3 regions of the Streptomyces sp. NPDC006332 genome follow, and region 2 is predicted to be linked to each of the others. Evidence: riboswitches for the same ligand, from Rfam matches in the RefSeq annotation. Region 2 holds a riboswitch; each other region holds the start of a gene.

Region 1 (4,769 bases), on a different contig from region 2:
CATCGACGGTGATGGGCCGGACGCGCGCGGTGCCACCGTCGCGCAGCACCACGTCGGCCTCCCAGTGGGCGGGATACTCATGCCGGTCCGACGAGGTCTGCATGGGCCCCAGAGTACGGCTCGCGTAGGACAACGGCGCGAGGCAGTCTGTGGTGGACGACATCGGACCGAGGCCGCGGTCCGACGACACGAAGGGGCGGGACAGGACCGCTCCGGGCAAGCTTCACGTATGGGAAACTGGTCTAGACAACCTGAAACACCGAAGGGCAGCATCACATGGCTGAGCGCCGCGTCAACGTCGGCTGGGCCGAGGGTCTCCACGCCCGCCCCGCTTCCATCTTCGTCCGGGCCACCACGGCCGCAGGTATCCCGGTGACGATCTCCAAGGCCGACGGCACCCCCGTCAACGCGGCCTCCATGCTGGCCGTCCTCGGCCTGGGCGCGCAGGGCGGCGAGGAGATCGTCCTCGCCTCCGACGCCGACGGGGCGGACGCCGCCCTCGACCGCCTCGCGAAGCTGGTCTCCGAAGGCCTCGAGGAACTCCCCGAGACCGTCTGAGGACTGACGTCGCAGCGCAACCCCGAAGGGCTCGTCCGAATTATCGGGCGAGCCCTTCGCATTTCCCGGTCGCGCCCGATTTCATTGTTTACGGGCAGCAGAAATAATCCCCCGCGAATTATCACCTCTTTGTATACGGCTGCCGTGTTAATGCCGCAGGCTCGTCATGTTTACGGGATGTTGCGAGTTCCTCACACGGTCCGGGCGGTCCTGCTGGGGCACAAAGCGCAGCCGGTGCGCGGCCGTGGCGCGCTCGGTGTGCAGTGCCGTGACCGCTCGCGCGCGCTCGCCGTCCCCGCGCGCCACCGCGTCCACGATCGCGCCGTGCTCCGCCCAGGACTCGACCGGGTCGGCGGGCGCGTCCACCGCGTACATCCAGGCGATCTTGTGACGCAACTGGGTCAGCATGGAGGTCATCGCCGGGCTGCCGGAGGCCTGGGCGAGGGTCTCGTGGAACCAGCTCCCCAGGGAGCGCAGGTCATCGCTGGTCCCCCGCCGGGCCCGCTCCTGGCCCAACCGGACCAGTCCGCGCAGCACCTTGAGGTGGGCCTCGGTGCGTCGCTGGGCGGCCCGGGAGGCACCGAGCGGCTCCAGCAGCGCCCGCATCTCCAGGAGGTCGGCGCCCTCCTGCTCGGTGGGTTCCGCGACGTGCGCGCCCGCGTGCCGCCGGGTCACCACGAAGCCCTCGGCCTCCAGCGTGCGCAGGGCCTCGCGGACGGGGACGCGCGAGACGCCGTAGCGGCGGGCGAGCAGTTCCTCGGTGAGCCGGCCGCCGCGCTCGTAGACACCCGCCACGATGTCGTCACGGATCGCCGTGCATACCGAGTGCGCCGGAATACGCATGACCGACCTCCGCCTTAATCCCCGTGAAACGTCGACGATTGACGTGTGTTCGGTGACTCTATGGCAATGAGCCGGAATTTCCGATGGCGGGTCGGAATCCAGGGATATTTTTTGGACAGCCGGGCTCCAGAAACGCCGAAAACCCCGGCTCGGGGAGCCGGGGCGGCGCTCGCGTCGGGTTGTCCCGCCGTGCGTCGTCAGACGTTGACGCCGTGCGAACGGAGATAGGAGACGGGGTCGATGTCCGAGCCGTACTCGGGGCCCGTGCGGGCCTCGAAGTGGAGGTGGGGTCCGGTGACGTTGCCGGTCGCTCCGGAGAGGCCGATCTGCGCGCCCGGGGTGACGGACTGCCCCACCGAGACACCGATCGACGACAGGTGGCCGTACTGGGTGTACGTCCCGTCGTTCATCTTGATCACGATCTGGTTGCCGTACGCCCCGCCCCAGCCGGCCTCGACCACGGTGCCGGAGCCGACCGCGTGGACGGTGGTGCCGGTCGAGGCGTGGAAGTCGATGCCGGTGTGGCTGCCGGAGGACCACAGGGAGCTGCTGGACTGGTAACCGGTCGAGACGTACGAGCCGGAGATCGGGGCGACGTAGGCGTTGAGGCGCTTGCGCTCGGCCTCGCGGGCGGCGCGCTCCTTCTTCTCCTGGTCCTCGCGGGCCTTCTTGGCCTCCGCGACCGCCTTCTTGCGCGCGGCCTCCTCGGCCTTCCGCTGCGCCTCGGCCTCCTCGGCGGCCTGCTTCTGGGCGAGGGCCTGGGCGTCGATCTGGTCCGCGACGGTGTCACCGATGGTGATGACGGGGGTGAGGCCGGTCTGCTCGACCGCGGGCTCGGCTGCGAGCGCGGGGGCGGCCAGGGTACCGATGACGCCGGTGGTGGTGAGTGCCGCGACACTCGCCGCACGGGCGGTGCCGCGCTTCATACGGCTGGGACGACGGTGCTTCCCGGCGGCGCACATGAACGCCATGTGGTGGCTGGTCCTTTCCTTCCTTCTCGCCTACCGGGTTAGCTGACGGGTTCGGAGCAGGAAGGTCTCCTACGGGCCCCCTCGCGGTGCGCGCGGGCGTCCGATTCACCCCAGGGACTTCACATGTGGGTCCCCGGCTCCCCTGGCTCGCGCCATGCGGGGACTCGGCGATGACTGTCCGGTGCCGCGGATGCGGCGCGGTGCCTGACGGACAGCCCGGAAGACGCTAAGCGGGGCGACTTTCAATCCCCAAACCGATCACGGGTTTTGTAGTGCATGCCACAGGGCAGACAGGCAACCTCTCCCTCAATTCGGACATCGAGGGGCCCTGGTGACGCTCAGGTCACCAGGGCCCCGGGCACTGCTGTGGCTCCCGCGTGTCGCTACGCGGCGCTACGTGTCGCTATTCCGCCGAGACGACGGAGACCGCGCCGATACCGAGGGCCTCGACGGGCTCCTTGATCTGCGCGGCGTCACCGACGAGGACGGTCACCAGACGGTCGATCGGGAAGGCGTTCACAGCCGCCGCGGTCGCCTCCACGGTGCCCGTCGAGGCGAGCTGCTGGTACAGGGTCGCCTGGAAGTCGTCGGGCAGGTGCTGCTCGACCTGGTCGGCCAGCGTGCCCGCGACCGCCGCCGCGGTCTCGTACTTCAGCGGCGCCACCCCGACGAGGTTCTGGACGGCGACATCCCGCTCGGCGTCGGTCAGGCCCTCGGCCGCGAGCGTGCGCAGCACCGTCCACAGGTCGTCCAGGGCGGGACCGGTGTTCGGCGTGTCCACGGAGCCGCTGATGGCGAGCATCGAGGCACCCGAGCCGTCCGGGGTCGAGCGCAGGACCTGCCCGAACGCCCGCACCCCGTAGGTGTAGCCCTTCTCCTCCCGCAGGACGCGGTCCAGACGGGAGGTCAGGGTGCCGCCCAGGCAGTACGTGCCGAGCACCTGGGCGGGCCACACGCGCGCGTGCCGGTCGGGGCCGACGCGGCCGATCAGCAGCTGCGTCTGGACGGCGCCGGGGCGGTCCACGATGACGACCCGGCCGGTGTCGTCGGCGGTCACCGGCGGCACGGGACGCGGCTGGGCCGAGGAGCCGGTCCAGGCGCCGAGGGTGTCACCGAGCAGCTCGTCGAGCTCGACGCCGGTGAGGTCGCCGACGACCACGACGGTGGCGGTGGCCGGGCGGACGTGCTTCTCGTAGAAGGTCCGGACGGCCGCCGAGTCGATGGACTCGACCGTCTCCTCGGTGCCCTGGCGGGGGCGTGACATCCGCGAGGTCGCCGGGAACAGCTCCCTGGAGAGCTCCTTGGCGGCGCGCCGGGAGGGGTTGGCCAGCTCGTGCGGGATCTCGTCGAGGCGGTTGCGGACGAGCCGCTCGACCTCGCTGTCCGCGAACGCGGGCGCCCTGAGGGCGTCCGCGAGCAGGACCAGGGCCTTGGCCAGGCGGGAGGCGGGGACTTCGAGGGAGAGCCGTACGCCGGGATGGTCGGCGTGCGCGTCGAGGGTGGCGCCGCAGCGCTCCAGCTCGGCGGCGAACTCCTCGGCCGAGTGCTTGTCGGTGCCCTCGGAGAACGCCCGCGCCATGATGGTGGCAACGCCGTCAAGACCGGCCGGTTCGGCGTCCAGGGGCGCGTCCAGCAGCACCTCGACGGCGACGACCTGCTGGCCGGGGCGGTGGCAGCGCAGGACGGTCAGGCCGTTGTCGAGCGTTCCGCGCTCGGGGGCCGGGAACGCCCAGGGCCTGGCCTCGCCCGCCTGGGGCTGGGGGTGGAACTGCATCGCGGCGAGCTCGCTCACTGGGCCGCCTCCTCGTCGTTCTCGTCGGTGGCTTCGGCGTCTTCGGCTTCGGTGGTGGTCGGCTCGTAGACGAGCACCGCGCGGTTGTCGGGGCGCAGGCAGGCCTTGGCGACCTCTTGGACTTCTTCGGCGCGCACGTCGAGAACGCGCCCGACCGCGGTGAGGGCGAGCTGCGGGTCGCCGAACAGGACGGCGTAGCGGCACAGTTCGTCGGCGCGGCCCGCGACCGTGCCGAGCCGGTCCAGCCACTCGCGCTCCAACTGGGCCTGGGCGCGTTCCATCTCCTCGGCCGTGGGGCCCTCCTCGGCGAACCGGGCGAGCTCCTCGTCGATGGCGGTCTCGATGACCGGCACCTCGACGTCGCCGGAGGTCTTCACGTCCAGCCAGCCCAGCGAGGGCGCCCCGGCCAGCCGCAGCAGGCCGAAGCCGGCGGCGACGGCCGTGCGGTCACGCCGTACCAGCCGGTTGTAGAGGCGGGAGGACTCGCCGCCGCCGAGGACGGTGAGCGCCAGGTCGGCCGCGTCGCACGCGCGGGTGCCGTCGTGCGGGAGCCGGTAGGCGGCCATCAGGGCTCGGGCCGGGACCTCCTCCTCGACGACCTCGCG
Region 2 (4,769 bases):
ACCCTGGTCGACTACTGCGACGCCGCCGGCATCCGGCGGCTCGTGACGGACGAGGACATCATTCCCGTCGAGACCTTCATCGCGTACGGCGAGTGGTTCCAGCAGAAACTGGTGCCCGAGCTGGAGCGGGAACGGGTGGTGTCCGTGGACCGGCGGACCGGCGGGGGCTTCGAACTGAAGCTGGACTCGGGCGAGTTGTTCACCGCCCGTGCGGTCGTCGTGGCGACCGGCCTGTCGGGCCTCGCCCATCTGCCTGGGGAGCTGGCCGCGGCCGCGCCGGACGGCCCCGCCCCCACCGCGGCGCTCTCCCACAGCTCCCAGCACCACGATCTCAGCCGCTACGCCGGCCAGGAGCTGATCGTCGTCGGCGCCGGCCAGTCCGCGCTGGAGACAGCGGTGCTGGCGGCGGAGGCGGGCGCGCGGGTGCGTGTGGTGGCGCGCGGGCGCGGCAGTGTCGCGTTCGGGGCGCCCCCCTGGCGGCAGCCGAGGCTGCGTCCCGAGTCACCGTTCGGCCGCGCCTGGTCCCTGTGGGCGCTCAGCTACTACCCGCACCCCTACCGCCGCCTGCCGGCCCAGGCCCGCCACTACCTGGTCCGCCGGGTTCTGGGACCGCTGGGCGCGTGGTGGTTGCGCGAGCGCTTCGAGAGCACGGTGCGGGTCAGCGAGGTCGACCGGGTACTGAGCGCGGACACCGCCGACGGCCACCCGACGCTGACCGCCCTCGGCCTCACCGGCCGCAGGGAACGGATGGCGGCCGACCATGTCATCGCGGCCACCGGATACCGCGTGGACCTCGCCGCGATGGACTTCCTCGGCCACGAACTGCGCACCCGGCTCACGGTGAGCCGGGGCGCCCCGAAACTGGGCGCGGGGTACGTGTCGTCCGTCCCCGGCCTGTACTTCACCGGCCTGCCGTCGGCGGCGTCGTACGGGCCGGTGATGCGGTTCGTGTGCGGGACGGAGTTCGCGTCACCGAGGCTGGCGAAACACCTGGCCGCCGCCCACGGGTAGCCGCCCGCCACACTCCGCCGCGCCTGCCGCCTGCCGCCTGCCGTCCGCCGCCCGTCGCGCCGCCCACTGCCGGGCTCCCGCGTCTGCGGGCGGCGGCACCCGAGCCCCTCCGATCCCTCCGAGGAGCCTCAGCGCGACGACCGTTGTAGAGGGACAGGCGCGCGCGGCCGGAGCGGGCGTCACCGCGGGGGAAGGCGGTAGCCGTCCGGTTCGCGTCGAGTCGGCGGGGCGTTCCATCCGTATTCTCTGATCATGGCCGCACCTACCGCATATTCACTGATCGCCACCGACCTGGACGGAACGCTGCTCCGCGACGACGACACGTTCTCCGACCGGTCACTCGCCGCGCTCGCGCGGGTGGCGGCGGCCGGCGCCCGGCACCTCGTCGTCACCGGCCGGCCGGCGCCCAGGGTGCGGCCCCTCCTCGACGTCCTCGGCAGCGAGGGGCTCGCGGTGTGCGGGCAGGGCGCGCAGGTGTACGACGCCGGCGCGGGCCGTCTGCTGTGGTCGGTCACCCTGGACCGGGAGTTGGCCGAGACCGCGCTCGGCAAGATCGAGGCCGAGGTGGGCGAGGTGTACGCGGCCGTCGACCAGGACGGCGTCGACGGACTCACGCTCATCGAACCGGGCTACCTCATGCCCCACCCGACGCTGCCCGCGGTGCGCGTGAAACGGCGCGACGACCTGTGGTGCGAGCCCATCAGCAAGGTGCTGCTGCGTCACCCCGACCTGTCCGACGACGAGTTGGCGGCGACCGCCCGCTCGGTGGTCGGTTCCCTCGCCACGGTCACCATGTCCGGGCCCGGCACCGTCGAACTCCAGCCGTGCGGCATCACCAAGGCGACCGGCCTCGCACTGGCCGCCGACCGTCTGGGCCTCGGCCCGGAACGGACCGTCGCCTTCGGTGACATGCCCAACGACATCCCCATGTTCGACTGGGCCGCCCACGGCATCGCCATGGCGAACGCGCACCCCGAACTCAAGGCCGTGGCCGACGAGGTCACCCTGTCGAACGAGGACGACGGCATCGCCGTCGTCCTCGAAGGACTGTTTCCGCTCAGGTGAGGGCAGGTGAGGCTCAGTACGGGCCGTTCACGTTGTCGATCGAGCCGTACATCGCGGCCGCGTAGTTGCAGGCGGCGGTGATGTTCGCGACCGGGTCGAACGGGTCGAAGGACGTGCCGGCCACGTGGTACGCGGCGAAGGTCGGGTCGATCACCTGGAGCAGGCCCTTGGAGGGGGTGCCCGCGGCGGCGTTGGAGTCCCAGTTGTTGATGGCCAGCGGGTTGCCGGACGACTCGCGCATGATGTTGCGGTAGATCCCGTCGTACGAGCCGGGGATGCCCTTCTGCGCCATGATGTCCAGCGACTCGCGGATCCAGCCGTCGAGGTTGTTCGCGTACGTCTTGGCGACGACCTGGGTGGCCTGGGCGACGGACGTGGTGGGCTTGGCGGCGGGTGCGGCGGCCTTGTCGGCCGTGCTCGCCTTGGTCGTCTTGACCGTGAGCTTGAGACCCGTGTGGATCAGGCTGGGGTGGGCGCCGACAGCCTTGCGGTTGTCCTTGTAGAGCTGCTGCCAGCCACCGGGCGTGTGGTACTTGGTTGCGATGCTGCTGAGCGAGTCGCCCTTGGCCACGGTGTAGGTGATGGACCTGACCTGCGGTGCGGCGCTCGGGGCGCTCGCGGTGGGTGCGGCGCTCGCGGTGGTCGCGGTCAACAGCGGGAGGGCGAGAACGGCGGCGCCTGTTCCGGCGGCGACGACGCCTCGGACGAGCGGGCTGAGTCTGGAGCGGTGGTGGTTACCTCGTGCGGACATGGGGACGTTCCTCTCCGGCGCCTGCGAGGTGAGCTGTCGGGTTCGGGCGGGAGTTGCCCGGCCGTGCCCCCGTGAGGAGGCACGGCTTCACCCCGAGCCGTACCGGAATGTCCTGGAACGTCCCGAACGGCGGCTTACCTGGGTCCCCCGCTCCTGCCGTGCGGTGTTCGTCGGTGGATGTCTCTATGGGCGGCGGCAGGATTCGGCGTCCGCCCGACAGGCCGGGAACGTATGCGAGAGCACATGTCCGAAACAAGTGGCGGATTCACACCTCGTACCTATTGACCTTGGTCTGAGGTATTTGGGGCACTTGATCCTTTGCTGTTGCCAAGGGTCAACTGGCGCGAATGGCAAGGGGGAGGGTGGTGGCGTGAGGCCCGGGTGCGCTGGACCGTGAGTGACTCAACTCACGGTCGAGCACAAGACCGGCAAATCGGGCAATGAGCCCAACTCGGAGTCAACCGGCAGTCCGTGGGATCCGCTTCTCCCAGGTCCGGTGGAAGACCACCTCGTCGCCGTCCGTGCAGATCACCTCGTTCGAGGTGTGGAAGTCCGCTCCGTCACAGGTGAGCTCCGAGCGGGTACGTACGGTGGCCTCCCAGCCGAGCTCCGGCCGGTGCAGCCGGACCGACCAGTCCGAGCGGGCGCGGGCCGACAGGGGATCGGCCTCGTCGATCGTGTACGTCTCCAGGGCGTCCTCGGCGAACTCCAGCCCGTCGGGATACACCCGGGTGCCGCCGTAGCGCGGATCGACCTCCAGCCGCCACTCGCCCTTGGCCACGTCCCGCACGACCAGCCGCTCCGGACGCGGCTCCTCCAGCGTGACCGGCTGGGCGACGCCGAGCGGCGCGGACTGCTCCGGTTCCTCGAAGGTCACCGACGGGCCCGTCTCGTGGTCGCGCACCGGGAGGTCGAGCACGCTGCCGGCCGGGTCGAGGGTGAAGCCCGCCGCGGATTGCGGCTGCGGCCAGATCCACGGCCAGTAGGCGGAGGAGACGGCCAGCCGGATGCGGTGGCCGGCCGGGAAGGCGTGGCCGATGCCGTTCAGCTCGAACTCGACCTCCTCCGTGGCACCCGGCTCCCACGGCACCGCCCGGTCCCGCCCCTGGCGTGCGGACAGGTTCAGTACGCCCCGGGTGACCAGGGTCGAGGAGCCGTCCGGGGCGACATCGCAGAGCCGGGCGATCACCTGGCCGCGCGGCACCTCGGAACTCAGCCTGAGCCGCACCCTCGGCCGCCCCAGCACCCAGGTCTCCTCGCCCACCTCGAACTCGAAGCACACCGACCGCGCGTCCTCCTCCCGCTGGTCCGGCGGCAGGTCGGCGTCGTTCCCGAACGGGAAGAAACGACCGGCGTCGATGCCGGTGTGCTGCGGGGAGCGGACCGGGCGCGGGGCGCCCTGAAGGGCGTACGAGACGGTCGAGACGTGGGGGGAGGGCCAGGCCGGCTCGCCGACCCAGCGGCCGGGCAGGGTGTCGTACACCGTGGCCGGGGGGTGCGAGTCGCTGAGGTAGGCGCGCAGCAGGGGCTCGTCGAGAACGCCCGTGGTCTTTCCCTTCAGCCAGTGGTCCCACCAGCGCAGGGTCTCCTGGAGGAAGCCGATCGCGGGGCCGGGCGGCAGACCGCGGTCGGGGTACTGGTGGGACCAGGGGCCGATCAGGCCGCGCACCCGCTCGGGCGGCAGGTGCTCGACGAGCCTGAGAACCGTGTCGCGGTACGGGTCGTGCCAGCCGCCGACCGCCAGCACGGCCGCGTCGATCGCGCCGTAGTCCTCGCAGACGCTGCCGTGACGCCAGTAGCGGTCCCGGGTCTGGTGGTCGAGCCAGGTGTGGATGAAGGGATCGACCTCCTCCAAGCGCTCCAGCCACATCTGACGCCATGCCTCCCCGGCGTACAGCGGGTCCGGTGGCCGGGACACGAAGGCGAGCATGGTGGACGCCCA
Region 3 (4,769 bases), on a different contig from region 2:
CGGCAGCAGGTGCGCGTTCGGGCCGCCCAGGTAGCGGAAGAGCGGGAGGTCGCTGGCCTCGGAGGCGGCGTGGGCGACGGCGAGGGACACGCCGAGGATGGCGTTGGCGCCGAGGGAGCCCTTGTTGTCGGTGGCGTCCAGGTCGAACATGGCCTGGTCGATCAGGCGCTGCTCGGTGGCGTCGTAGCCGACCAGCTCCGGGCCGATCTGCTCGATGACGGCGAGGACGGCCTTCTCGACACCCTTGCCCTGGTAGCGGTTCGGGTCACCGTCGCGGAGCTCGATGGCCTCGAAGGCGCCCGTGGAGGCGCCGGAGGGGACGGCGGCACGACCCGTGCTGCCGTCGTCGAGGCCGACCTCGACCTCGACCGTGGGGTTGCCTCGGGAGTCCAGGATTTCCCGGGCTACGACGACGTCGATGGACGGCACGAGCATCTCCTTCTGGGATGTGACGCGGGGTACGCGGGCCGCGGGGACCCGTAGTGCACGGAGTCGCGGTCGGCTCCGCGGGATGAGCCTAACCGCCTCGGGGCGATCGGCCCCCCTGTCGCCCACCCCTTGGGCAGAACCGAGAGGAAATTGTTTCCGAACGGAACAAAGCGTGGGCGTGGAAGCCCACAACGGTCGCGCGGAAGACCACACAAAAAGACCCCGCTCCGGTGCGTACGGGGGAACACGCACCGGAGCGGGGAGCCCGTGGGGACGGGGCCCTCACGAGGCCCTCGACATGAGGGCCACGGAGGGGAGGGCGCTGTGGTTCGGACGGGCGCCGCGTACTACTTCAGGTGCAGCTGCTGACCCGGGTAGATGAGGTTGGCGTCCTCGACGATGTCCTTGTTCAGCTCGAACAGCTTCTCCCAGCCGCCCTTGACCTTGTGCTTCTCGGCGATCGAGCTGAGGGTGTCACCCTTGACGACCTTGTACTCGCCGTCACCCTTCTTGACCTTCTTGCCGGTCGGGGTGGTGACGGTCTTCTTGGCCGCCGGGCGCTCCTGGGAACGCGAGGCCGGCTGCTCGGCGGAACGGGTGTTGACCTCCGAGGAGCCGCTGGAGCTGCTCGAGCCGCTGGAGCTGTCCGAGCTGCTGGAGCTGTCCGACGAGGTGCTGGTGCCGCCGTCGTAGCCACCGCTCGACAGGCCCTTGCCGCAGACCGGCCAGGCGCCCTTGCCCTGGGAGGCGAGAACCTTCTCGGCGACGGCGATCTGCTGCGCCTTGGAGGCCTGGTTGGCCTGCGCGGCGTACTGCGTGCCGCCGTACGCGGCCCAGGTCGAGGCGGAGAACTGCAGGCCGCCGTAGTAGCCGTTGCCGGTGTTGATGGACCAGTTGCCGCCGGACTCGCACTGGGCGACGGTGTCCCACTCGGAGGAGGTGGCGGCGGAGGCGTTGCCGGCCGCCATCAGCGGAGCGGCGATGGCGACGCCGGTGACTCCGGCGATCGCGGCGGCGCGAGTGGTCTTGGACGGACGACGGTGCTTGCCCTTGCCGGAAAACAGCATGGTTGATCCCCTCACCGACGCCTGCGAGGTGAGCTGTCGGGTTCGGGCCGGTTGAGTTGCCCGGCCGCATCCCTTCCGGGACGCGGCTTCACCCCAAGCCGGGTCCAGCTCAACTGCTGAGCCCGGCGCCTACCTTGGGTCCCCCGCTCCTGCCTACGGCGCTTGACGCGACGACTGTTCCCGTACGGCCGCTGGCAGGATTCGGCGTTGCGGCAGCCGGGGCTCGTGTTGGCGAGCGGTCCGACGTTAGACACGCGATCCGTGGAATATCAAAGACGATCAGGTCTTCTGAGACTCATCCCACACTTTCACCAAACAGGACATTCAGCGCGAAGTGTGACGTGAACTTCCGCCGGTTTAGCCCTATTCGGCACCAAGTCCAAGGGTCTGACCGGGGGAGATATGACTTGGGTCGGAGCCGATCGCCTGCTTGTTCTCCTCGTAGAGGGCGCGCCACCCTCCCTGGAGGTCGAGGGAGCCGGCGATGGACTCAAGGGTGTCCCCGAGACGGACGGTGTACGAGTCACGACCGGCGGCATGACGGCCGCCGGCGGTGCCGGCGTCGGCGGCGTCGACAGCCGCGCCCTCGTCGGCGCTGCCGCCGCGGTGCTTGCCGCCACCGAGGGCCCCGGTGTCCACCAGACTCGAAGAGCCGCCCACCCGCCAGGAGTTGCCCGAGTCGCCCGAGTCGTCCTGTTTCGCCGTACCGGTGGAGGTATCTCCGGAGTCCTGCGAGTCACTGGATTCGGATCCGGAATTACCGGACTTGCCGGGCTCAGCCGAATTACCCGCACGACTCGAACCGTCCGACGCCCCGGAGGAATCGGACGACGAGCCGGAGGGGCTGTCCGACGCGGAGGCCGAAGGCGTGCCCGACGTGTCGCTCGAGGATCCACTCCCGGACGAATCGGCCGATGAACCTTCAGAGTCGGACAAGCCGGACGAACCCGAGTCGTTCGAGGCGCCCGAGCCCGTGTCGGCCCCCAGACCCGTGTCCACGTCGGCCGCCTGGGAGTCCTTGGTGAGCCCGTTGAGCAGCCCACAGGTGGACCAGTAGCCGACACCCTGGTCGGCCAGGATCTTCTCGGCGACGGCGATCTGCTGGTTGCGGCTGGCCTGGTCGGCGCGCGCGGCGTAGTCAAGTCCGCCGTACTGATCCCAGTCCTTCTGCGCGATGTGGAGGCCGCCGTAGTAACCGTCGCCTTCGTTCGCGCTCCAGGAGCCCTCGGTCTCGCAGTTGGCGACCTGGTCCCACGTGGTTCCGGTGGCCGCGCTGGCGCCGGTTGCGCCGAGCAGCGGGATCGCGATGGCGGAGCCGGTCACTCCGGCCGCGACGAAAAGAGCCGGAGCCTGACGGGGGCGACGATGCCGGCCGTTCCCGGAGAGCATGCGGAGACCTTTCGCGAGACAACAGTGACCGCACGGCGGGTGACATTCGCCGCCGCGTTGATCCGTGAACGTATAGGCAGACGATCACTTGTCACAAGTTAATGCCGCGTAGATCACGTGAAGATCACAGGTTTGAAGGCGTGTCACCTTTACGCAGGTGAGGGGCTCGACCACGTGGCGTGAACTCGACGGGCAGGGTACGCAGTCCGCGCATGATGAGCCCGCCGCGCCAGCGCAAATCGGCCGAATCCACGGCGAGTCGCAGGTCCGGGAGGCGGGTGAGGAGCGTCCCGAGGGCACTCTGGCCCTCCAGCCGGGCGAGGGGCGCGCCAAGACAGTAGTGGATGCCGTGGCCGTATCCGAGGTGTTGGTTGTCACTCCGTGAGAGGTCGAGCACATCCGGATCGGCGAACCGCTCCGGATCCCGGTCCGCGGCGGCGAGTACGACGAGCACGGGGTCGCCGGCCGCGATGTCCTGTCCGCCGATGCTGACCGGCCGGGTGGCGAACCGCCAGGTGGCGAGCTCGACGGGGCCGTCGTAGCGCAGGAGTTCCTCGATGCCGGTCTCCAGGAGGCCGCGTTCGCCGGCGGCGAGGGATCGCTGGAGGCGGGCGCGCTGGTCGGGGTGGGTGAGCAGGGCGTAGGTGCCGTTGCCGATGAGATTGACGGTGGTCTCGAACCCGGCGAACAGCAGGATGAAGGCCATCGCGGCGGCCTCGTTCTCGGTGAGGTGCTCGCCGTGGTCGGAGGCTCGGATGAGCCCGGAGATGAGGTCCTCGCCGGCGGCGCTCTCGGCGGGGAGTGCCGCACGCTTGCGGTGGATGAGTTCGGCGAGATAGCCGCGCATCTTCTTCACCGACCGCGCGACGCCACCGCGTGGCCCGCCCCCGTGACGGATCATCATGCCCGCCCAGTCACGGAAGTCGTCCTGGTCCTCGCGTGGGACGCCGAGCAGGTCGCAGATCGTGTAGATGGGGAGGGGGAACGCGAAGTCGTGAATCAGATCGGCACTCCCCTTCTCCACGAAGGCGTCGATCAGGTCGTCGGTCAGTTCCTGCACCCGAGGGGCGAATTCGGCGACCCGTCGCGGAGTGAACGCCTTCGACACCAGCCGACGGAGCCTCGTGTGGTCCGGCGGGTCGATGTTGAGCAGATGGGTCATCAACTCGGCCTTGCGCTCACCGGGGATACCGGTCTTGCCCTTGGCGTGCGCGGGCTCGTCGTGGTGCGCCGGGTTCTTCGAGAGTCGCTGGTCGGCGAGGGCCTGCTTGGCGTCGGCGTAGCGGGTGACCAGCCAAGCCTCCACGCCGCTCGGGAGCTTCGTCCGGTGGACGGGGGCATGCTCCCGGAGCCAGGCGTACGCCGGGTACGGGTCGGTGGCGAACTCCCAGGTGAAGAGTTCCGGGACTGAGCTCGTGGGAGTGGGCTGGTCGGTCACTCCCCGACGGTATCCGGATCGCCGGGACCCGTTAGCTTCCGAGCCCCTCGGCAGCCCGTATCGCGTCCCGGTAGGCCCGGGCGGCGACGCGCAGTGCCGCTTCCGGGTCCACTCCGGCCGCTTCCGCCCGGACCGCCTGGGTCAGCAGCTCGTAGCCGATGCCCTCGCCGCCCGGGAGCGGTACGTCGAGCTGCGCCGTGCGGACTCGTGACGCCAGCTTCGCCGCCAGGGCGAGGCCCGGCTGCCCCAGGGGTATGCCGTCGGTCACCGACTCGCGGCACTTCTCGATCGCCTTGGTGCGCAGCCAGTGCTCCTTGACCTCCTCGGGGGTCGTCGCCGTCTCGTCGCCGAAGACATGCGGGTGGCGGTGGATGAGTTTGGCGACGATGCCGCCGGCCACGTCGTCGATGGAGAAGGGGTCGGTGCCGTCCTCGGCGCGGCCCTCC

What was found. Region 2 has a riboswitch for cyclic di-AMP ahead of ABZ027_RS09080 (LysM peptidoglycan-binding domain-containing protein). Riboswitches for the same ligand answer to the same signal wherever they lie in the genome.
Positions count from the first base shown of each region.
Region 1: another riboswitch for cyclic di-AMP. It lies ahead of ABZ027_RS00095 (M23 family metallopeptidase); the one in region 2 lies ahead of ABZ027_RS09080 (LysM peptidoglycan-binding domain-containing protein).
Region 3: another riboswitch for cyclic di-AMP. It lies ahead of ABZ027_RS27070 (transglycosylase family protein); the one in region 2 lies ahead of ABZ027_RS09080 (LysM peptidoglycan-binding domain-containing protein).

Region 1 covers NZ_JBEXRA010000001.1:19,808-24,576, reverse strand. The annotation lists gene ABZ027_RS00110 (GNAT family N-acetyltransferase) at 1-103, opposite strand, end outside; gene ABZ027_RS00105 (HPr family phosphocarrier protein) at 277-558, shown strand; gene ABZ027_RS00100 (GntR family transcriptional regulator) at 706-1,401, opposite strand; gene ABZ027_RS00095 (M23 family metallopeptidase) at 1,599-2,372, opposite strand; cyclic di-AMP (ydaO/yuaA leader) riboswitch at 2,386-2,552, opposite strand; gene ABZ027_RS00090 (pitrilysin family protein) at 2,776-4,164, opposite strand; gene ABZ027_RS00085 (pitrilysin family protein) at 4,161-4,769, opposite strand, start outside.
Region 2 covers NZ_JBEXRA010000007.1:92,974-97,742, reverse strand. The annotation lists gene ABZ027_RS09090 (FAD-dependent oxidoreductase) at 1-1,011, shown strand, start outside; gene ABZ027_RS09085 (HAD family hydrolase) at 1,264-2,076, shown strand; gene ABZ027_RS09080 (LysM peptidoglycan-binding domain-containing protein) at 2,090-2,827, opposite strand; cyclic di-AMP (ydaO/yuaA leader) riboswitch at 2,831-3,010, opposite strand; gene ABZ027_RS09075 (CocE/NonD family hydrolase) at 3,285-4,769, opposite strand, start outside.
Region 3 covers NZ_JBEXRA010000033.1:70,316-75,084, reverse strand. The annotation lists gene eno (phosphopyruvate hydratase) at 1-429, opposite strand, end outside; gene ABZ027_RS27070 (transglycosylase family protein) at 777-1,496, opposite strand; cyclic di-AMP (ydaO/yuaA leader) riboswitch at 1,500-1,667, opposite strand; gene ABZ027_RS27065 (transglycosylase family protein) at 1,860-2,885, opposite strand; gene ABZ027_RS27060 (cytochrome P450) at 3,010-4,323, opposite strand; gene ABZ027_RS27055 (nucleoside triphosphate pyrophosphohydrolase) at 4,355-4,769, opposite strand, start outside.